Regions from separate parts of the Streptomyces brevispora genome, predicted to be linked through region 2. Evidence: predicted binding sites of a transcription regulator. Region 2 holds the regulator's gene; the other holds the start of a gene.
What was found. Region 2 encodes HspR, which represses chaperone genes until heat shock. Its sites were predicted from a motif close to TTGAGNNNNNNNNNCTCAA; they were not measured.

Region 1: a site for HspR is predicted at 7,558-7,576, ahead of lon (endopeptidase La). Genes of this name have one in related genera too.

Annotation. Positions count from the first base shown of each region.
Region 1 is NZ_VIWW01000001.1:4,438,414-4,448,897, forward strand. It holds gene FHX80_RS20755 (multifunctional oxoglutarate decarboxylase/oxoglutarate dehydrogenase thiamine pyrophosphate-binding subunit/dihydrolipoyllysine-residue succinyltransferase subunit) at 51-3,887, opposite strand; gene FHX80_RS20765 (HAMP domain-containing sensor histidine kinase) at 4,145-5,221, opposite strand; gene FHX80_RS20770 (response regulator transcription factor) at 5,218-5,955, opposite strand; gene FHX80_RS20775 (spermidine synthase family protein) at 6,200-6,892, opposite strand; gene FHX80_RS20780 (hypothetical protein) at 7,028-7,234, opposite strand; gene lon (endopeptidase La) at 7,599-10,025, shown strand; gene FHX80_RS20790 (polysaccharide deacetylase family protein) at 10,252-10,484, opposite strand, start outside.
Region 2 is NZ_VIWW01000001.1:2,806,565-2,817,048, reverse strand. It holds gene FHX80_RS12955 (FG-GAP repeat domain-containing protein) at 1-782, opposite strand, end outside; gene FHX80_RS12950 ((Fe-S)-binding protein) at 1,109-3,376, opposite strand; gene FHX80_RS12945 (sugar transferase) at 3,499-4,239, opposite strand; gene dnaK (molecular chaperone DnaK) at 4,604-6,457, shown strand; gene grpE (nucleotide exchange factor GrpE) at 6,454-7,113, shown strand; gene dnaJ (molecular chaperone DnaJ) at 7,246-8,436, shown strand; gene FHX80_RS12925 (heat shock protein transcriptional repressor HspR) at 8,438-8,884, shown strand; gene FHX80_RS12920 (helix-turn-helix transcriptional regulator) at 9,011-9,988, opposite strand; gene FHX80_RS12915 (helix-turn-helix transcriptional regulator) at 10,174-10,484, opposite strand, start outside.

The DNA.
Region 1 (10,484 bases), 1.6 Mb from region 2:
GCTCCGCGATGGATTCGCGGGGCCGGGCCCTCGGTTCATGAACTCGCTGATCAGGCCTCGAAGACCTCGTCGGCCAGCTGGGCCTGCTCGGCCTGGTGGCGCTTGGCCGAGCCGACCGCGGGGGACGAGCCGCGCGGCCGCGAGATGCGGCGCAGGCGCTCACCGTGCGGGACGTCGGCGCCGACGGCCAGGTCCAGGTGGTCGATCAGGTTCAGGGCGATGAACGGCCAGGCACCCTGGTTGGCCGGCTCCTCCTGGGCCCACAGGTACTTCTCGGCGTTCGGGTACTTGGCGATCTCCGCCTGGAGCTCGGCACCCGGCAGCGGGTACAGGCGCTCAAGGCGGATGATCGCGGTGTCCGTGACGCCGCGCTTCTCGCGCTCGGCCTCCAGGTCGTAGTAGACCTTGCCGGCGCAGAAGACGACCTTGCGGACCGCGTTCGGGTCGACCGACTCGTCGCCGATCACCGGACGGAAGCCGCCGGTGGTGAACTCCTCCACCTTCGACGCGGCCGCCTTCAGGCGGAGCATCGACTTCGGGGTGAAGACGATCAGCGGCTTGTGGTGCGGGTTGTGCACCTGCCACCGCAGGAGGTGGAAGTAGTTCGACGGCAGCGTCGGCATGGCGACCGTCATGTTGTCCTGCGCGCACATCTGGAGGAAGCGCTCCGGGCGGGCGGACGAGTGGTCCGGGCCCTGGCCCTCGTAGCCGTGCGGCAGCAGCAGCGTGACGCCGGAGGTCTGGCCCCACTTCTGCTCGGCCGAGGAGATGAACTCGTCCACGACGGTCTGCGCGCCGTTGACGAAGTCACCGAACTGGGCCTCCCAGATGACCAGCGACTCCGGGCGGGCCAGCGAGTAGCCGTACTCGAAGCCCATCGCCGCGTACTCGCTGAGCAGCGAGTCGTAGACGTTGTAACGGGCCTGGTCCTCGGAGAGGTACAGCAGCGGGGTGTAGTCCTCGCCGGTCTTCTGGTCGACGAGCACCGCGTGCCGCTGGCCGAACGTGCCGCGGCGGGTGTCCTGGCCGGCGAGCCGGACCGGGGTGCCCTCCATCAGCAGCGATCCGATGGCCAGCGTCTCGCCCATGCCCCAGTCGATGGTGCCGTTGTCCACCGAGGCGGCGCGGCGCTGCATCTGCGGCATCAGACGCGGGTGGACGGTGATCCGGTCGGGGATGTTGACCTGCGACTCGGCGATCAGCTTGACGACCTCCGAGGACACCGCGGTGGTCACGGCCACCGGGAACTCGGCCTGGACGTCCGGGACATGCGGCTGGGACGGCGCGGAGGTGGCTTCGCGGACCTCCGCGAAGACCTTCTCCAGCTGGCCCTGGAAGTCCTGGAGCGCCTGCTCGGCCTCCTCCAGCGTGATGTCGCCGCGACCGATGAGGGACTCGGTGTAGAGCTTGCGCACCGAGCGCTTCTTGTCGATCAGCGTGTACATCTGCGGGTTGGTGAACTCCGGGTTGTCGCCCTCGTTGTGACCGCGGCGGCGGTAGCAGATGAGGTCGATCACGACGTCCTTGTTGAACGTCTGCCGGTACTCGAAGGCGAGCCGCGCGACGCGGACCACGGCCTCCGGGTCGTCACCGTTGACGTGGATGATCGGCGCCTCGATCATGCGCGCGACGTCCGTCGCGTACATCGAGGAACGCGAGGACTCCGGGGCGGCGGTGAAACCGACCTGGTTGTTGATCACCACGTGCACGGTGCCGCCGGTGCGGTAACCGCGCAGCTGCGACATGTTGAGCGTCTCGGCGACGACGCCCTGGCCCGCGAAGGCCGCGTCGCCGTGGAGCGCGACGGGCAGGACGGTGAAGTCCGTGCCGCCCTTGTTGATGAGATCCTGCTTGGCGCGGGCGATGCCCTCCAGGACCGGGTCGACCGCCTCCAGGTGCGAGGGGTTGGCGGCCAGCGAGACCTTGATCTGCTCGCCGTCCAGACCGGTGAAGGTGCCCTCGGCGCCCAGGTGGTACTTGACGTCACCGGAGCCGTGCATCGACCGGGGGTCGAGGTTGCCCTCGAACTCCCGGAAGATCTGCGCGTACGACTTGCCGACGATGTTCGCCAGCACGTTCAGCCGGCCGCGGTGGGCCATGCCGATGACGACCTCGTCCAGGCGCGCCTCGGCCGCGGAGTCGATGACCGCGTCGAGCAGCGGGATGACGGACTCGCCGCCCTCCAGCGAGAACCGCTTCTGGCCGACGTACTTGGTCTGCAGGAACGTTTCGAACGCCTCGGCGGCGTTGAGCCGTCGCAGGATCCGCAGCTGCTCCTCGCGCTCCGGAGCCGGGCGCGGACGCTCCACCCGGTCCTGGAGCCACTTGCGCTCCTTCGGGTCCTGGATGTGCATGAACTCGATGCCGGTGGTGCGGCAGTACGACTCACGCAGGACACCGAGGATGTCACGGAGCTTCATCAGGGTCTGCCCGGCGAAGCCGCCGACCGCGAAGTCCCGCTCCAGGTCCCACAGGGTGAGGCCGTGCTCGGTGATGTCCAGGTCGGGGTGCTTGCGCTGGCGGTACTCCAGCGGGTCGGTGTCGGCCATGACGTGGCCGCGGACCCGGTAGGAGTGGATCAGCTCGAAGACCCGTGCGGCCTTGGTGACGTCGTCGTCGTGCGAGGCGTCGATGTCCTTGAGCCAGCGGACCGGCTCGTAGGGGATGCGGAGCGCCTTGAAGATGTCGTCGTAGAACCCGTTCTCGCCGAGCAGCAGCTGGCTGAGGATCCGCAGGAACTCGCCGGAGGCGGCGCCCTGGATCACCCGGTGGTCGTACGTCGAGGTCAGGGTCATGACCTTCGAGATGCCCAGCTTGTTCAGGGTGGCCTGCGACGTGCCCTGGAACTCCGCCGGGTAGTCCATCGCGCCGACACCCATGATGAGGCCCTGTCCGGGCATCAGGCGGGGCACCGAGTGAACGGTGCCGATGCCGCCGGGGTTGGTCAGCGAGGCGGTGACGCCCGTGAAGTCGTCCATGCCGAGCTTGCCGTTGCGGGCCCGGCGGACGATGTCCTCGTAGGCCTGCCAGAACTCGAAGAAGTTGAGCGTCTCGGCCTTCTTGATGGCCGCGACGACCAGCTGGCGGTCGCCGTTCGGCTTCACCAGGTCGATGGCCAGACCGAGGTTGACGTGCTCCGGCTTGACCAGGGTCGGCTTGCCGTCCTTCTGTGCGAAGGAGTAGTTCATCGCCGGCATGGCCTTGAGGGCCTGCACCATCGCGTACCCGATGAGGTGCGTGAAGGAGATCTTCCCGCCGCGGGCGCGCTTGAGGTGGTTGTTGATGACGATGCGGTTGTCGAAGAGCAGCTTCACCGGGACGGCGCGCACGGACGTGGCCGTCGGCAGCTCCAGTGAGGCGTTCATGTTCTTCGCGACGGCGGCCGAGGGACCGCGCAGCGTCACGTACTCCGGCCCGGCCGGGGCCTCGGCGGCCGGGCCGGCGGCGGCCTTCGCGGCCGGAGCCGGTGCTGCCGGAGCCGGGGCGGCCTTCACCGGAGCGGGTGCTGCCGGAGCCACCGGGGCGGCCGCGGCAGGAGCGGGCGCCGGTGCAACGGGTGCGGCCGGGGCCTGGACCACGGGCGGCGCGGGTGCGGCCGGGGCGGTGTGGTTGGTGGCGGTCGGTGCGGTCACGGCCGGAGCCGTGGGCGCTGCGGCCCCCGCGGCTGCGGCGCCGGGAACGGGCTTGTCCGCCGTGCCGGAAGTGCCCGGCTTGTAGTCGGCGAAGAAGTCCCACCAGGCGCGATCGACCGAATTGGGATCCTGGAGGTACTGCTGGTAGATCTCGTCGACGAGCCACTCATTGGGGCCGAAAGCAGCAGCCGGGTTCGAACCCGGGCTGGCTTGGTCGGTCGAGATGCTCGAGTTACTGGGGGACTGAGACGACACGGCGGCAACCGCCCTCTTCCGCTTCACAAGGTGGTGGACAGCGGAAATCAAGGCTACGCCTCCCGGACCGTTCCATGCGGACCGGGCCGGTCTTCGTCGTGCAAGTCACATCGAAAGTCGGGTTTCGGCGCAGGAAATGGCGGGAAACAAGCCTGGTTCCGCATTGCTCCGGGTACGCGAGACCGCACTTACGGCCCCTTGGACCGTACCCCTTGAACAGAACACGCAGAACGTGCCCTTCCGGTTGGAAGCCTATGTCAACCTCGCGGTTGATGGAGCCCCGGAAGAGTGACGCGGATGCGGCATCCGCGAGCTGATTCGGCCACACCGATGCGTCCGCCGTGCAGATCCACCGCCCAGCGGGCGATCGCGAGGCCCAGCCCCGTACCGCCGTCGCTGCCCGGACCGTGCGGGGACATCACCTCGCCCCGGTTGAAACGCTCGAAGACCCGGTGCCGCTCGGACTCCGGAATGCCGGGGCCCTCGTCCACGACCTCCAGGTCCAGTGACTCCGGCTGAGCCCCGCGCCGCGCGAGCACCGTGACCCGGCCGTGCGGCGGGCTGTGCTTCACCGCGTTGTCGATCAGGTTCGCCACCACCTGGTGCAGCCGCTCCGCGTCCGCGTGCGCGGTCAGCTCCGGCGGGGACACGTCCAGGTGCAGATGGACATCCTTGCGGGTGGAGTTCCCGGAGCCGGAGGACAGCCGGCGGTGGGCGGCGGCGAGATTCGCCTCCTTCAGCACCCCCGACAGATACGGCCACACCTCGAAACGGCCGGCCTTCAGCGTGACCACGCCGTTGTCCAGCCGGGACAGGTCCAGCAGCGTCTCCACCAGCCTGCCGAGCCGCTCGGTCTGTTTGAGGGCCGTGCGCATCGTCTCCGGATCGGCCGAGGACACCCCGTCCACGACGTTCTCCAGCACGGCTCTCAGCGCCGCGATGGGAGTGCGCAACTCGTGCGAGACGTTCGCCACCAGCTCCTTGCGGTGCCGGTCCACGGCCTCCAGGTCGTCCGCCATCAGGTTGATCGTCTGCGCCAGGTCGCCCAGCTCGTCACGCCGGTCGGCGCCGCTCACCCGTCTGGTGTAGTCGCCGTGCGAGATCGACCGGGCCACGGCTCTCATCTCGTCCAGCGGCGCGGTCAGACCGTGCGCCACGAACTGGGTGATCAGCAGGGTCGCGATGACCGAGAACACCGTGATGAACCGCAGCTCGGTGCGGGTGCGCAGGGCCACCATCAGCAGGCCGGTCGTGATGAACACCGAGACCACGACGAGCGTGCCCAGCTTGGCCTTGATGGAGAACGGCCGCAGCCCCGGTCCGGGCGCGGTCATGGCGCCGGGGTCTCCAGGGCGTAGCCGACACCGTGCACGGTACGGATCCGCTCCGCGCCGATCTTCCGGCGCAGCGCCTTGATGTGACTGTCGACGGTCCGGGTGCCCGAGGCGTCCGCCCAGTCCCAGACCTCGGCCAACAGCTGCTCCCGGGAGAGCACCGCGCGCGGCGTGTTGGCCAGGCAGACCAGCAGGTCGAACTCGGTCGGCGTCAGATGGACGTCGTCCGCCCGCACCCGCACCCGGCGCTGTGCGTGATCGATCTCCAGCTCACCGAGGCGGAGTATCCCGCTGCGCGGCGTCACGGCGGCCAGCGCGGCCCGCTCGACCCGGCGCAGCAGGACGTGCACCCGGGCCGCCAGCTCACGCATGGAGAACGGTTTCGTCATGTAGTCGTCCGCGCCGACCCCGAGGCCGACGAGCATGTCGGTCTCGTCGTCCCGGGCGGTCAGCATCAGCACCGGCACCGGGCGCTGGGCCTGCACCCTGCGGCAGACCTCCAGCCCGTCGAAACCGGGGAGCATGATGTCGAGCACCATCAGATCCGGCTGCCAGGCCTCGGCCGCCTCGACGGCCGCCGGGCCGTCGAGCGCGGTCTGCACCAGGAAGCCCTCGGCCCGCAGCCGGGCGGAAATGGCATCGACGATCGTCGCGTCGTCCTCGACCACCAGGACCCGGCGCTGCGCGCCCGGGGTGGCCGCGACACCGTTGTGGGTGGTGTGTGTCTGTTCCATCGCCCCGCCCCTGCCCGTTCTCACGGAGGCCATTCCCCCGGACGCACGGTTATCGCTCATGAATTTCGTGGAGATCCCGTTATCGGTCAGCAGCGTAAAGGCAGCGGGCGGCTCCCGGCTACGCAGGGTGCAAGGGCGCCGGGGCGCGTTGGCAGCGCGAAGAGGGCGGAGTGTCGCTCTTGTGGCGCTTGGCCCCGGGCGCCCCCGGGCCCCGCATACCCGGCGGGGGGATCGCAGGCGGATCTCAGGCCGCGCGAATTGCGAGATGGACCACGTCGGGCACACCTCGGGCAACGCCTACCTCTTCGGTTCGAACCCCATGGAACCCGGCATCACGCAAGGCTTGTTCGAACTTCTCGGACGGCTGTGCGGACCACACGGCGAGGACTCCGCCGGGTGTGAGCCGCTGGTGGCAGTCGGCGAGACCGGCGGGGGAGTAGAGATTCCCGTTGTCGTCGGTGACGGTCCAGTCCGGCCCGTTGTCGATGTCCAGACACAGCGCGTCGTAACGTTCCGTAGTCGTACGGAGGTGGGCGACGAGATCCGTCGTCAGGACCGCGGTCCGCGGATCGGCGAGCGCCGGCCCCGAGATCCCGGCCAGCGGCCCGCCCAGGTGCCAGTCCACGATGGCCCGCTCCCGCTCCACCACCGCGATCCGGCCCCAGCGCGGCTCGGCGGCGGCCCGTGCGAGCGAGAACCCGACCCCGAGCCCGCCGATGAGTACCGCCGGGGCAGGCCGTCCGGCGGGCAGCGCGGCGAGTGCGGCGTCGATCAGCAGCCGCTCGGAGCGCCCGTCCGAGGTGTCCATCAGGAAACACCCGTTGGCGATGATCTCGAAGTCGTGGCCCCGCTTGCGCAGGACGACCTCCCCGTACGGTCCCTCGCGGCGGTCGAGGGTGACGGGGGAGAGGATGTCGGGGCCGTAGGTGTGGGGCATGGCGCGGATCTCCGGTGGATGTGTCGGTGGGTGCCACCGCCGGTCGGTGTCACGGCCATCCTGGCCCGCCCAGCCGCGTCCGGGCCAGCGGTTTGCCCGAGCGGGCACCGGCCGGCCGAATTCGGGCCGACCCGGTCAGCCGCGCTCGGAACGGGCCCCGCGCACCGCGAACAGCACCGCGCCCACCCCATGCACCGGCAACCCCACCACCCACGCCCCGGCCCACGCCCCGGCCCACGCCCCGGCCTGCGGCCCGGGGTGCATCGGCCAGGCCCACAGGGCGGCCGCACCACCCGGGGCGCGCCGTGCGGCCGGGTACACCGCGCCGCCGTAAACGGTCATGGGCAGCCGGCTCAGAGGGGCCGGTTTCCGGAGGGGACGTCTCTGGCCTTGGACACGGATGGGAGCAAGCGGCGGGCGCTTGGCGGTCAGGTCGGCCCAGTAGCTGAGGGGGTCGTTTGTACGACTTGAACGCGCGTACCGGCGCGACGTCCTCGAACCGCACGGCCCCGGCATCCACCAGCGAGCGACGGAACTCGGACCCGCCCTGGTCGGCGTACGCGATCTCGGGCCCACCGCCGGCGGCTCAGAGTCGAAGGGCAGCAGCCACCACCCGATCGCTCACAGCGAACACCCCCCGGGGAACATTGAGCGGCTCAGCAGCATTGAGTCTTCATAGCTCAACTTGACTGCCGAAGGGGAGATCATGGCTACTGAGTCCGATGCGGTCACACCGCTCACCCTGCCTGTGCTGCCGCTCGACGACGAGGTCGTGCTGCCCGGAATGGTGGTACCTCTGGACCTGTCCGAAACCGAAGTGCGCGCCGCGGTGGAGTCCGCACAGGCCGCTGTCCGTGAGGGCGGCGGCAAGCCCGAGGTGCTGCTCGTCCCGCGCATCGACGGCACCTACACCGGGACCGGTGTCATCGGCACCGTCGAACAGGTCGGACGGCTCTCCGACGGCGACCCCGGCGCGCTCATCCGCGGCCGCGCCCGGGTGCGGATCGGTGCAGGGACCGGTGGACCGGGCGCCGCGCTCTGGGTGGAGGGGACCAGGGTCGACGCATCGGCCCCCGATCCGCTCCCCGGAGCCGCCGCCGAGCTGGCCAAGGAGTACAAGGCGCTCGCCACCAGCTGGCTGAAACAGCGCGGCGCCTGGCAGGTCGTGGACCGGGTCCAGCAGATCGAGGACATCTCCGCGCTCGCCGACAATTCCGGATACTCACCCTTCCTCACCACCGCGCAGAAGGTGCGGCTGCTGGAGACCGCCGACGCGGTCGACCGGCTGAGGCTCGCCATCCAGTGGCTCCGTGAACACCTCGCCGAGCAGGACGTCGCCGAGTCCATCGCGAAGGACGTCCAGGAGGGCGTCGACAAGCAGCAGCGCGAGTTCCTGCTGCGGCGCCAGCTCGACGCCGTACGCAAGGAGCTCTCCGAACTCAACGGTGACCCCGATTCCGGCGACGAGTCCGACGACTACCGGGCGCGCGTAGAGGCCGCCGATCTTCCCGGCAACGTCCGCGAGGCCGCGCTCAAGGAGGTCGACAAGCTGGAGCGTTCCTCCGACCAGAGCCCGGAGGGCTCCTGGATCAGGACCTGGCTCGACACCGTCCTCGAACTGCCGTGGACCGAACGGACCGAGGACGCCTACGACATCCGTGGTGCCCGGGAGATCCTGGACGCCGAGCACGCGGGCCTCCAGGACGTGAAGGAGCGCATCACCGAGTACCTCGCGGTGCGCAAGCGCCGTGCGGACCGCGGTCTGGGCGTCGTCGGCGGGCGGCGCGGCGGCGCGGTGCTGGCCCTGGTCGGCCCGCCCGGCGTGGGCAAGACCTCGCTCGGCGAATCCGTGGCGCACGCCATGGGCCGCACGTTCGTCCGCGTCGCGCTCGGCGGTGTCCGGGACGAGGCGGAGATCCGCGGCCACCGGCGCACCTACGTCGGCGCGCTTCCCGGACGCATCGTCCGAGCCATCAAGGAGGCCGGTTCGATGAACCCGGTCGTCCTGCTCGACGAGATCGACAAGGTCGGCTCCGACTACCGGGGCGACCCGGCCGCAGCGCTCCTCGAAGTGCTCGACCCGGCCCAGAACCACACCTTCCGCGACCACTACCTGGAGGTCGAACTCGACCTCAGCGACGTCGTCTTCCTGGCCACCGCCAATGTCCTGGAAGCGATCCCGGAGGCCCTGCTCGACCGGATGGAGCTGGTCAGGCTGGACGGCTACACCGAGGACGAGAAGGTCGTCATCGCCCGCGACCACCTGCTCCCGCGCCAGCTGGAGCGGGCGGGCCTGGAGAAGGACGAGGTCACCCTGGGCGAGTCCGCCCTGCGGAAGCTGGCCGGCGAGTACACCCGGGAGGCCGGGGTGCGGAACCTGGAGCGGGCCGTGGCCCGGCTGCTCCGCAAGGTCGCGGCCCAGCACGAACTGGGCGACCGGGAGCTGCCGTTCACGGTGACCGACGAGGACCTGCGCGGTCTCATCGGCCGGCCGCATCACGTCCCGGAGTCCGCCCAGGACCCCGCCGAGCGCCGCACCTCGGTGCCGGGTGTGGCCACCGGACTCGCGGTGACCGGAGCCGGTGGTGACGTGCTCTTCGTGGAGGCGTCGCTCGCCGACCCGGAGACCGGGGCGTCCGGACTGACCCTCACCGGCCAGCTCGGCGACGTCATGAAGGAGTCCGCGCAGATCGCGCTGAGCTTCCTGCGGTCGCACGGTGCGGAACTGGAACTTCCGGTCGCGGACCTGAAGGACCGCGGTGTGCACATCCACTTCCCGGCGGGCGCCGTGCCCAAGGACGGTCCGAGCGCGGGCATCACGATGACCACCGCACTGGCCTCGCTGCTCTCCGGACGGCTGGTCCGTACGGATGTGGCGATGACGGGTGAGGTTTCGCTGACCGGGCGCGTGCTGCCGATCGGTGGACTGAAGCAGAAGCTGCTCGCCGCGCACCGGGCCGGGATCACCACCGTGGTGATCCCGAAGCGGAACGAGGCGGATCTGGACGACGTCCCCGCCGAGGTGCTGGACACCCTGGAGGTGCACCCGGTCACGGACGTCCGCCAGGTGCTGGAGATCGCCCTCGCCCCGGCCTCGGCCCGGGCGGAGCGGAGGATCCCGGCCGCCGCGTAGGTGCCACGGAGTGACGGGCGTGGCACCACGGGCACGGCCGGTACGAACGGTCCGCCTCCCCGGCGACGGGGATGCGGGCCGTTTCGCGTACGCGGTGGCGGTGCGGCCGTTTCGCGTACGCGGAGGGTGGGGTGGCCGATTCGCGTGCACGGTGGCGGTGCGGCTGATCCGCGTACGCGGAGGGTGGTGCGGCCGTTTCGCGTACGCGGAGGGTGGTGCGGGCGGCTCAGGGGCGGTAGATGGTGCCCGGGACCGGCTCGGCGGGCGCCATCAGCTGGGGCACCGTCACGAAGGTGTAGCCGCGCTTCTTCAGCTCGTCGATGATGCCCGGCACCGCGGGCACCGAGCCCTTGTAGATGTCGTGCAGCAGGATGATGCCGTCCTTGCTCGCCTGGTCGAGGATCCGCTTCTTGATCAGCGCGGAGTCGGTCGTCGAGTAGTCCTTGGCGGTGGCGCTCC
Region 2 (10,484 bases):
TCGTAGCCGTCGCCGTTCGTGTCCGCCCGGGGCTCGGGGGCGGACAGCGCGGGGCCGGCGCCCGGGACGGTGCCGCCGACGGCGTGCGGGCGGCCGTCGCGGGTGAAGGGGCCGCGCAGGAAGCTGAACCGGCCCGAGCTCGCCGTCACGGCCAGATCGGGCTTCCCGTCACCGTCGAAGTCGCCGCAGACGGGGTGGTCGGGCCACTCGTTGCCGAAGCGGGCCCGGTCCGGTATGCGGAGCGCGACCGCCCTGCCGGTGAGGCCCTCGGGGGAGCCGAAGAGGATCTGCAGCGGCACGGGCGGGCGGCCGATGCCGTCGTACGGGGGGTCGGTGGCCACGATCAGATCGGTGAAGCCGTCCTGGTCCAGGTCGCACGAGGCCTCCGCGTCGAACGCCGAGGGGAGGATGCCACCGACCTTGGCGGCGTTCGCGTGCGCGCTGAGCAGTCGGCGTACCGACGGGTCGAGGCCCCGGGACGCGGAGCCGTACACGATGCCGATGCCGGCGTCGTCGCCGTGGCTCTCGGTCGCCGGCTTCACCAGGTTGTTGAGGACGAGGTCGCGGTGGCCGTCGCCGTTGAAGTCGTCGGGGGTGTGGCTGCCGCTGCCGCGCGGTACGGGGTGGCGCTCCGTGCCCGCCAGGCCGGAGAGGGCGGTGGGCGGGGTGTCGCCGTTCTTGTCGGGCCCGGGGGGCGGGGAGCCCGCGCAGGCCGTCAGGAGGAGCGCGCAGGCGCAGCCGGCCGCAGCGGTGGCCGTCGCCCTTGCGATACGTATCCGCACTGGAGTACCTCGTCCGTCTCGTGCATCCCGTACGCCTGTCCGTCTCGCACGCCTTGTCCGTCTCGTACGTCGCGTCCGGCCGGGTTCGGTCGCGTCCGTCCGGGGCTTCCCGTACGGCTCGTGCGGCTCGTGTGGCTCGTACGTCTCGGTCGCCCTTCGGTGCGCACCCGTCCCGGTGGCCGCCCCACATGATGCGTCACGGGGCGGGAAAGCAGAAGCGGCCGGTCCTGCCCCCGAGGCAGGTCCGGCCGCTTGTGCACCGCGGTGACGCGGTACGGGTTGTTTCTCCCGTTGTTTCTCCGGTTGATTCTCCGGCTGTTCCGCCGTTACTTCGCCGGTTCCGGCTCCGGCGCGTCCGCCGGTTCCGGCTCGCCCGCCGGATCGGTGGGGACCTTCACGGAGTCGAGCAGCAGCTGCGAGACGTCGACCACCTGGATCGACTCCTTCGCCTTGCCGTCGTTCTTCTTGCCGTTGACCGAGTCGGTCAGCATGACGAGGCAGAACGGGCAGGCAGTGGAGACGATGTCGGGGTTGAGGGAGAGGGCCTCGTCGACGCGCTCGTTGTTGATGCGCTTGCCGATCCGCTCCTCCATCCACATCCGGGCACCGCCGGCGCCGCAGCAGAAGCCGCGCTCCTTGTGGCGGTGCATCTCCTCGTTCCGCAGACCCGGGACCTTCGCGATGATCTCGCGCGGGGGCGTGTAGATCTTGTTGTGACGGCCCAGGTAGCAGGGGTCGTGGTACGTGATCAGACCCTCGACCGGTGTCACCGGGATCAGCTTGCCCTCGTCCACCAGGTGCTGGAGCAGCTGCGTGTGGTGGATGACCTCGTACTCGCCGCCGAGCTGCGGGTACTCGTTCGCGATGGTGTTGAAGCAGTGCGGGCAGGTCGCGACGATCTTCTTCGAGGCCTTCGACTTCTTGGTCGAGTCGTCCTCGTCGTCCTCGCCGAACGCCATGTTCAGCATCGCGACGTTCTCCTGGCCGAGCTGCTGGAACAGCGGCTCGTTGCCCAGGCGGCGGGCCGAGTCACCCGTGCACTTCTCGTCGCCGCCCATGATCGCGAACTTGACGCCCGCGATGTGGAGGAGCTCCGCGAAGGCCTTCGTCGTCTTCTTGGCTCGGTCCTCCAGGGCGCCCGCGCAGCCGACCCAGTACAGGTAGTCGATCTCCGAGAGGTCCTCGACGTCCTTGCCGACGATCGGGACCTCGAAGTCGACCTCCTTGGTCCACTCGACGCGCTGCTTCTTGGCGAGCCCCCAGGGGTTGCCCTTCTTCTCCAGGTTCTTGAGCATCGTGCCCGCCTCGGACGGGAACGCGGACTCGATCATCACCTGGTAGCGGCGCATGTCGACGATGTGGTCGATGTGCTCGATGTCGACCGGGCACTGCTCCACGCACGCACCGCAGGTGGTGCAGGACCAGAGCACGTCAGGGTCGATGACGCCGTTCTCCTCGGCGGTCCCGATGAGGGGGCGCTCGGCCTCCGCGAGGGCGGCCGCGGGGACGTCCTTGAGCTGCTCCTCGGTCGCCTTCTCGTTGCCCTCCATGTCCTTGCCGCCGCCGGCCAGCAGGTACGGGGCCTTGGCGTGCGCGTGGTCGCGCAGGGACATGATCAGGAGCTTCGGGGAGAGCGGCTTGCCGGTGTTCCAGGCGGGGCACTGCGACTGGCAGCGACCGCACTCCGTGCACGTGGAGAAGTCGAGGATGCCCTTCCAGGAGAACTGCTCGACCTGGGAGACACCGAAGACGTCGTCCTCGCCCGGGTCCTCCCAGTCGATCTCCTTGCCGCCCGACGTCATCGGCTGCAGCTCGCCGAGCGCGACCGCTCCGTCGGCGTTCCGCTTGAACCAGATGTTCGGGAAGGCGAGGAAGCGGTGCCAGGCGACACCCATGTTGGTGTTGAGCGCGACCGTGATCATCCAGATCAGCGAGACGCCGATCTTGATCATCGCGGTGAAGTAGATGAGGTTCTGCAACGTGCCGAGCGCGAGTCCCTTGAAGGCGAGGACCAGCGGGTACGAGACGAAGTACGCGGCCTCGTAGCCGTCGACGTGGTGGATCGCGCCCTCGAGACCGCGCAGGGTCAGGATCGCCAGGCCGATGACGAGGATGACGTACTCGACGAAGTACGCCTGCCAGGCCTTCGAGCCCGCGAACCGTGACTTGCGGCCGGCCCGGGAGGGCAGGTTCAGCAGTCGGATGGCGATCAGCACGAGAATGCCGACCGTCGTCATCAGACCGATGAACTCGATGTACATCTCGAACGGCAGCCAGTCACCGATGACCGGCAGGACCCAGTCGGCCTTGAAGAGCTGCCCGTACGCCTGGAGCAGCGTCGGAGGCAGCGTCAGGAAGCCGATGGCGACGAACCAGTGCGCGAAGCCGACGATCCCCCACCGGTTCATCCGGGTGTGGCCGAGGAACTCCTTGACCAGGGTGATCGAGCGCTGTTTCGGGTTGTCGGTGCGACTGCCGGCCGGGACCGGCTGTCCGAGCGTGACGAACCGGTAGATCTGCGCGACGGCTCGGGCGATGAGCGCAACGCCGACCACGGTCAGCACCAGCGACACGATGATCGCGGCGAGTTGCATTTGGGGGCTCCTCGGGCCTGCGAGGGTGGGATCCAGGGTCTACTGGCGAGTACTGGTGAGGTACGGGCCGGTATCGGAATTACTAAGCAGTAACTTAATCAGTCTGTGCTGACACTATCCACTTATTCCGCCACGCTGTAGTTGGCCGGGCGGTGATCTGTGTCGCTCGGGTCCGCCCGGCCGCGCCGGGCGAGGCCGCGGAGCCCGGCGCGCAGCGGTCCGTGCACGGCCTCCGTCAGGACGGCCAGGTCCAGCGCGAGCCGGTGGTGCTCGGCGTAGTGCTGGTCGAGGAGGTCCGCGTCGTCCCACGGCATCGTGGAGCGGCGGCGTACCTGCGCGAGGCCGGTCAGTCCGGGCTTCACTTCCTGCCGCCAGTGTCGCGCACCGGCGGCCCGGTCCGGTTCGCCGCCCGGCGTGAGCGGTTCGGGGCCGACCAGGGAGAGCTCGCCCCGTACGACGTGGGGCAGCCGGGAGAGCACGTCCAGCCGCAGCCGCCGGGTGCGCAGCGACCGCAGCGTGAAGGGCCTGCCGGCCAGCCCCGTGCTCGGGGAGCGCGTCAGTACGCCGCCGGGGTGCCGCTGGGCGGCGAGGGCGAGCGCGGCCGCCGCGAGGACGGGGGCGGCCAGGAGCAGGAGGGCCGAGCCGAGGAGCAGGTCCAGGGTGCGTTTGGCGGTGGGGCGCGGCAGGGGCGCCGAGGTCAGCGCGCGCAGGGCTGCGAGGGAGCTCGCCGTGCGGGGCGGCCCCGACGGCTGTCGCGGATGCTTCGCGGGTCTGCGTTCCGGCCGCCGCCACTGACCTGACCTCTGCCACTGTCCTGACCTCTGACCCGACCTCTGTCCTGGCCTCTGCCTCTGCATCTGCATCGTTCGCACCTGCCTGGGATGGGCTGCTGGGACCGGCTGCCGGACCGGCCGCCGGGAGTCGGCGGATCGGGTGCCGGTTTTGCGCGTCTCACGGCATTTTGAGACAGAACGATCCCATGGCGCGATGATGAAGAGGGTCGTGTGGCTCGCGGGGCGGGCAGGTGTCGCCCGTGGTTGGCTCGGATCCACCCCGGCGTGACCGGTGTGACGTGCGTGTCCGCCGTCACGGAGCCGGGAAAACAGCTGGTGGCGTGGGGTGTGTGCACGATAGTTGAGTCGACTCCGCTCAAGTCCGTTGACTCCGAGAGCGATGTCATGCATCCTTGAGCCAGATCCACTCAAGTATTCAGTTGGAGGAATCGAAATGGCACGTGCGGTCGGCATCGACCTGGGCACGACTAACTCCGTCGTCAGCGTTCTCGAAGGCGGCGAGCCCACCGTCATCACCAACGCCGAAGGCGCCAGGACCACGCCGTCCGTCGTCGCCTTCGCGAAGAACGGCGAGGTTCTGGTCGGCGAGGTCGCCAAGCGCCAGGCAGTGACGAACGTCGACAGGACCATCCGCTCCGTCAAGCGCCACATGGGCACTGACTGGAAGATCGACCTGGACGGCAAGAGCTTCAACCCGCAGCAGATGAGCGCCTTCATCCTGCAGAAGCTGAAGCGTGACGCCGAGTCCTACCTGGGCGAGAAGGTCACCGACGCGGTGATCACCGTCCCGGCGTACTTCAACGACTCCGAGCGTCAGGCGACGAAGGAGGCCGGCGAGATCGCGGGCCTGAACGTCCTGCGCATCGTCAACGAGCCGACGGCCGCCGCGCTGGCGTACGGGCTCGACAAGGACGACCAGACGATCCTCGTCTTCGACCTCGGTGGCGGCACCTTCGACGTGTCCCTCCTGGAGATCGGTGACGGCGTCGTCGAGGTGAAGGCCACCAACGGTGACAACCACCTCGGTGGTGACGACTGGGACCAGCGCGTCGTCGACTACCTGGTGAAGCAGTTCGCCAACGGGCACGGCGTGGACCTGTCCAAGGACAAGATGGCTCTCCAGCGTCTCCGCGAGGCCGCGGAGAAGGCGAAGATCGAGCTGTCGTCCTCGACGGAGACCACGATCAACCTGCCGTACATCACGGCATCGGCCGAGGGCCCGCTGCACCTGGACGAGAAGCTCACGCGCTCGCAGTTCCAGCAGCTCACCGCGGACCTCCTGGACCGCTGCAAGGGCCCGTTCAACAACGTCATCAAGGACGCGGGCATCCAGCTGTCCGAGATCGACCACGTCGTTCTCGTCGGTGGCTCGACCCGTATGCCGGCCGTCGCCGAGCTCGTCAAGGAGCTCACGGGCGGCCAGGACGCCAACAAGGGTGTGAACCCGGACGAGGTCGTCGCCATCGGCGCCTCGCTCCAGGCCGGTGTCCTCAAGGGCGAGGTCAAGGACGTCCTGCTGCTCGACGTCACCCCGCTGTCTCTTGGTATCGAGACCAAGGGCGGCATCATGACGAAGCTCATCGAGCGCAACACCACGATCCCGACCAAGCGCTCCGAGATCTTCACGACGGCCGAGGACAACCAGCCGTCCGTGCAGATCCAGGTCTACCAGGGCGAGCGCGAGATCGCGGCGTACAACAAGAAGCTCGGGATGTTCGAGCTGACCGGTCTGCCGCCGGCCCCGCGCGGCGTGCCGCAGATCGAGGTCGCGTTCGACATCGACGCCAACGGCATCATGCACGTCGCCGCCAAGGACCTCGGCACCGGCAAGGAGCAGAAGATGACCGTCACCGGTGGCTCCTCGCTGCCGAAGGACGAGGTCAACCGGATGCGTGAAGAGGCCGAGCAGTACGCGGACGAGGACCACCGCCGTCGCGAGGCCGCCGAGTCCCGCAACCAGGGCGAGCAGCTCGTCTACCAGACGGAGAAGTTCCTCAAGGACAACGAGGACAAGGTCCCCGGCGACGTGAAGACGGAGGTGGAGGCCTCACTCGCGGAGCTGAAGGAGAAGCTCAAGGGCGAGGACACCGCCGAGATCCGTACCGCCACCGAGAAGGTCGCGGCCGTCTCCCAGAAGCTGGGCCAGGCGATGTACGCCAACGCCCAGGCCGAGGGCGGCCCGCAGGGTGACCCCCAGGCGGGCACCGGGCAGGCCGACGGTCAGGACGATGTGGTCGACGCCGAGATCGTCGACGACGAGAAGGACACCAAGGGCGGTGCGGCGTGACCGAGGAGACTCCGGGCTTCGAGGAGAAGCCCGACGTCCCTTCCGGCGCCACCTCTGAAGACGCCGGGACGGAGGCCGCCACCCCCGCTTCGGAGGAGGCGGCGGCCCCCACCGGGGACGCGAACCAGACAGCTGGTCTGACGGCACAGCTGGACCAGGTCCGCACCGCGCTCTCCGAGCGCACGGCCGACCTCCAGCGGCTCCAGGCCGAATACCAGAACTACCGCCGCCGCGTGGAGCGGGACCGGGTCGCGGTCAAGGAGATCGCAGTCGCGGGTCTCCTGTCCGAGCTCCTGCCCGTGCTCGACGACGTCGGCCGGGCCCGCGACCACGGCGAGCTCGTGGGCGGGTTCAAGTCGGTGGCCGAATCGCTGGAGACGGTCGTCGCCAAGCTCGGTCTGCAGCAGTTCGGCAAGGAGGGCGAGCCCTTCGACCCGACGATCCACGAGGCCCTGATGCACTCGTACGCGCCGGACGTCACCGAGACGACCTGCGTGGCGATCCTGCAGCCCGGGTACCGGATCGGCGAGCGCACCATCCGTCCCGCACGGGTGGCGGTGGCCGAACCCCAGCCGGGGGCGACGCCCGCGGCCGCGAACGACGCGAAAGAGGAGCAGGCAGCCGACGAGGAGAGCGGTGGCGGCGAGGAGGTCTGACATTCTGTCCGACCACTTGGCGGAACACCGCCCGGCCGTCAGGGCCTTTGGTCCGGATCAGGCGGGGCTCCACGAGCCCGGCAGGATCCAGGCGAAAGGCCCTGGGCCGGTCGTCCGGAAGGAGGGACGTCGATGAGTACGAAGGACTTCGTCGAGAAGGACTACTACAAGGTTCTCGGCGTCCCCAAGGACGCCACGGACGCCGAGATCAAGAAGGCGTACCGGAAGCTCGCCCGCGAGTTCCACCCGGACGCCAACAAGGGTGACGACAAGGCGGAGGAGCGCTTCAAGGAGATCTCCGAGGCCAACGACATCCTTGGTGACACCAAGAAGCGCAAGGAGTACGACGAGGCCCGCGCCCTCTTCGGCAACGGCGGCTTCCGCCCCGGACCCGGCAGCGGTGGCGGCAACTTCAACTTCGACCTGGGGGACCTCTTCGGAGGCACCCCGGGCGGGGGCCAGGGCGGCGGAGCCGGCGGCTTCGGCGGCGGTGGCGGCCTGGGCGACGTCTTCGGCGGCCTCTTCAACCGGGGCGGCGGTACCGGCACCCGGGTGCAGCCGCGCCGCGGCCAGGACATCGAGTCCGAGGTGACGCTCAGCTTCACCGAGGCGGTCGACGGCGCCACGGTGCCGCTGCGGATGTCCAGCCAGGCACCCTGCAAGGCGTGCTCCGGCACCGGTGACAAGAACGGCACCCCCAGGGTCTGCCCGACCTGCGTCGGCACCGGCCAGGTCTCGCGCGGCACCGGCGGCGGCTTCTCGCTCACCGATCCCTGCGTGGACTGCAAGGGCCGGGGCCTCATCGCCCAGGACCCCTGCGACGTCTGCAAGGGCAGCGGCCGGGCGAAGTCGTCCCGCACCATGCAGGTCAGGATCCCGGCGGGCGTCTCCGACGGCCAGCGGATCCGGCTGCGCGGCAAGGGCAGCCCGGGAGAGCGCGGCGGACCGGCCGGCGACCTCTACGTCGTCGTCCACGTCGGCTCCCACCCGGTCTTCGGCCGCAAGAGCGACAACCTCACGGTCACCGTGCCCGTCACCTTCACGGAGGCGGCGCTCGGCGGCGAGGTGAAGGTGCCCACGCTCGGCGGACCGCCGGTCACCCTGAAGCTTCCGGCCGGCACGCCCAACGGGCGCACCATGCGCGCCCGCGGCAAGGGCGCGGTACGCAAGGACGGCAGCCGCGGCGACCTGCTGGTCACCGTGGAGGTGGTGGTCCCCAAGGACCTGGGCACGGACGCCCGGGACGCCCTGGAGGCCTATCGCAAGGCGACCGCGGACCAGGACCCGCGGGCGGAGCTGTTCCAGGCAGCGAAGGGAGCTTGAGGTGGACGGCCGCCGACGTAATCCGTACGAACTGACCGAAGAATCCCCGGTCTACGTGATCTCGATCGCGGCCCAGCTCTCGGGCCTCCATCCCCAGACGCTGCGCCAGTACGACCGCCTCGGCCTGGTCTCGCCCGACCGCTCGGCCGGGCGCGGCAGGCGCTACTCGGCCCGCGACATCGAGCTGCTGCGCACCGTGCAGCAGCTGTCGCAGGACGAGGGCATCAACCTCGCCGGTATCAAGCGCATCATCGAGCTGGAGAACCAGGTCGCGGCCCTCCAGCAGCGTGTCGCCGAACTGTCGGCGACCGTGGACGGGGCGGCGGCCACGTTGCAGCAGCGCGAGGCGCAGGTCCATGCCTCGTACCGGCGCGACCTGGTGCCGTACCAGGATGTGCAGCACACCAGCGCACTGGTGGTCTGGCGGCCCAAGCGGCCGAAGGAGTAGTACCTCGGCACGCGGCGTTCGGCACGGGACGTTCAGTGCTCACCGAGGCCCGTCGTCCCGCTTTCGCGGGGCGGCGGGCCTTCGCGCTGTCCCGGCCGGTGCGGGGGTGCGCGGGCGGCACGGTCATCACTCGGCGCGTTCCACGATGCCGGACTGGATGAGCAGGGCGCCGAGCTGGGTGCGGCTGGTGGCGTCGAGGGACTGCATGAGCTTGGAGATGTGGGCGCGGCAGGTGCGGACGCTGATGCCGAGTTTGCGGGCCACGACCTGGTCGACATGCCCCTCGACGAGCAGTCGGGCGATGCTGAGCTGGACCGCGGTCACGGAGATGTCCGCCGGGGCGGCCGGCAGGGGCTCGGTGAGCGGGGTGGCCTGCGCCCACAGGACCTCGTACACCTGGGTCAGATAGCGGACCAGCGCGGGGTGACGGATTTCGAGGGCCACGTCGCGCTTGGCGTTGGCCGGGATGAAGGCCACCGTGCGGTCGAAGATGAACAGCCGTTCGACCGTCTGCTCGGTGGTGCGGACCTGGATGTGGGCCGCCGGTATGTCGTCCAGATACGCCTTGATGGTCGGGCTGTAGCGGGTCGGATGCTGGTAGATGTGACGGAGCGTCGCGCCGTGTCCGACGGCGGACAGGGCGCGCGCCAGCGCCTTCTTGAGCTGCTCCGCCGGGCGGCTGCTTCCCGGCTGCAACGTGAGGACCTCGTTCCGCGCGCCGTTCAGGGCGTCGTGGATGGTCGCGTCGATCAGCGGTATGCCTTCGAGCACGGTGATGGCGAGATTGGGATCCGCACTGGCGACGGAGGCCAGCGGCGCCAGGGAGTCGGCGAGGGACGCGGTGAGGCTGATGCGTTCGTGGATCTCCCGGATGACGGGTTGCAGCAGATGGGCCAGGGCGGCGGACGGCGGCACGGGCCGTATCAGGGAGTCGTCCTGCGGGTCGGGGTGGACCAGGGCCAGCTCGGTGAGGCAGGGAGCCGGTTCGAGGGCGGTGCGGGGGATGCGTCCCGCGCTCAGTGCTTCGGTGTAGATCCTGACCCCCGCGTCGCACAGCGCGCGGTCCTCGTGTGTGTGCACGGATGTGTCCTCATCCCTGCCCATTCGTGCCCCCCCACTTGTGGCGTTGCAGGAAGATGACGGTGGTGGCAGCGCGGTTTTCGGGCCACTGTGGGTGTTGTCGGGGGAGCCGGGAACTCTCCCGGCGGATCAAGGGCGTGGCCATGCTTCTCCCCAGTTGTGTGGCCGTGCTCCCGGCCCGGGGGCGGGGGTCATTTGGTGCCGGCCAGTCAGGAATCCTCATCCAGGATTCCTGACTGGGCTATCAGGTAGCCGAGTTGGGTCCGGCTCCTGCTGCCGAGAGTGGCGTTCAGTTTGGCGATGTGGGTCCGGCAGGTGCGTACGTTCATGCCGAGGCGACGGGCTATCGAGTCGTCGACGTGTCCTTCCACCAGGAGTTGGGCGATGGAACGTTGAACACCGCTGATGCCGTCCGGTGTGGGGTTGTACCGCACGTCCTCGAGCAGGGGAGTGCCGCGCTGCCAGAGCTGCTCGAACACCCGGATGAGATAGGTGACCAGACCGGGATGACGCAGCTCCA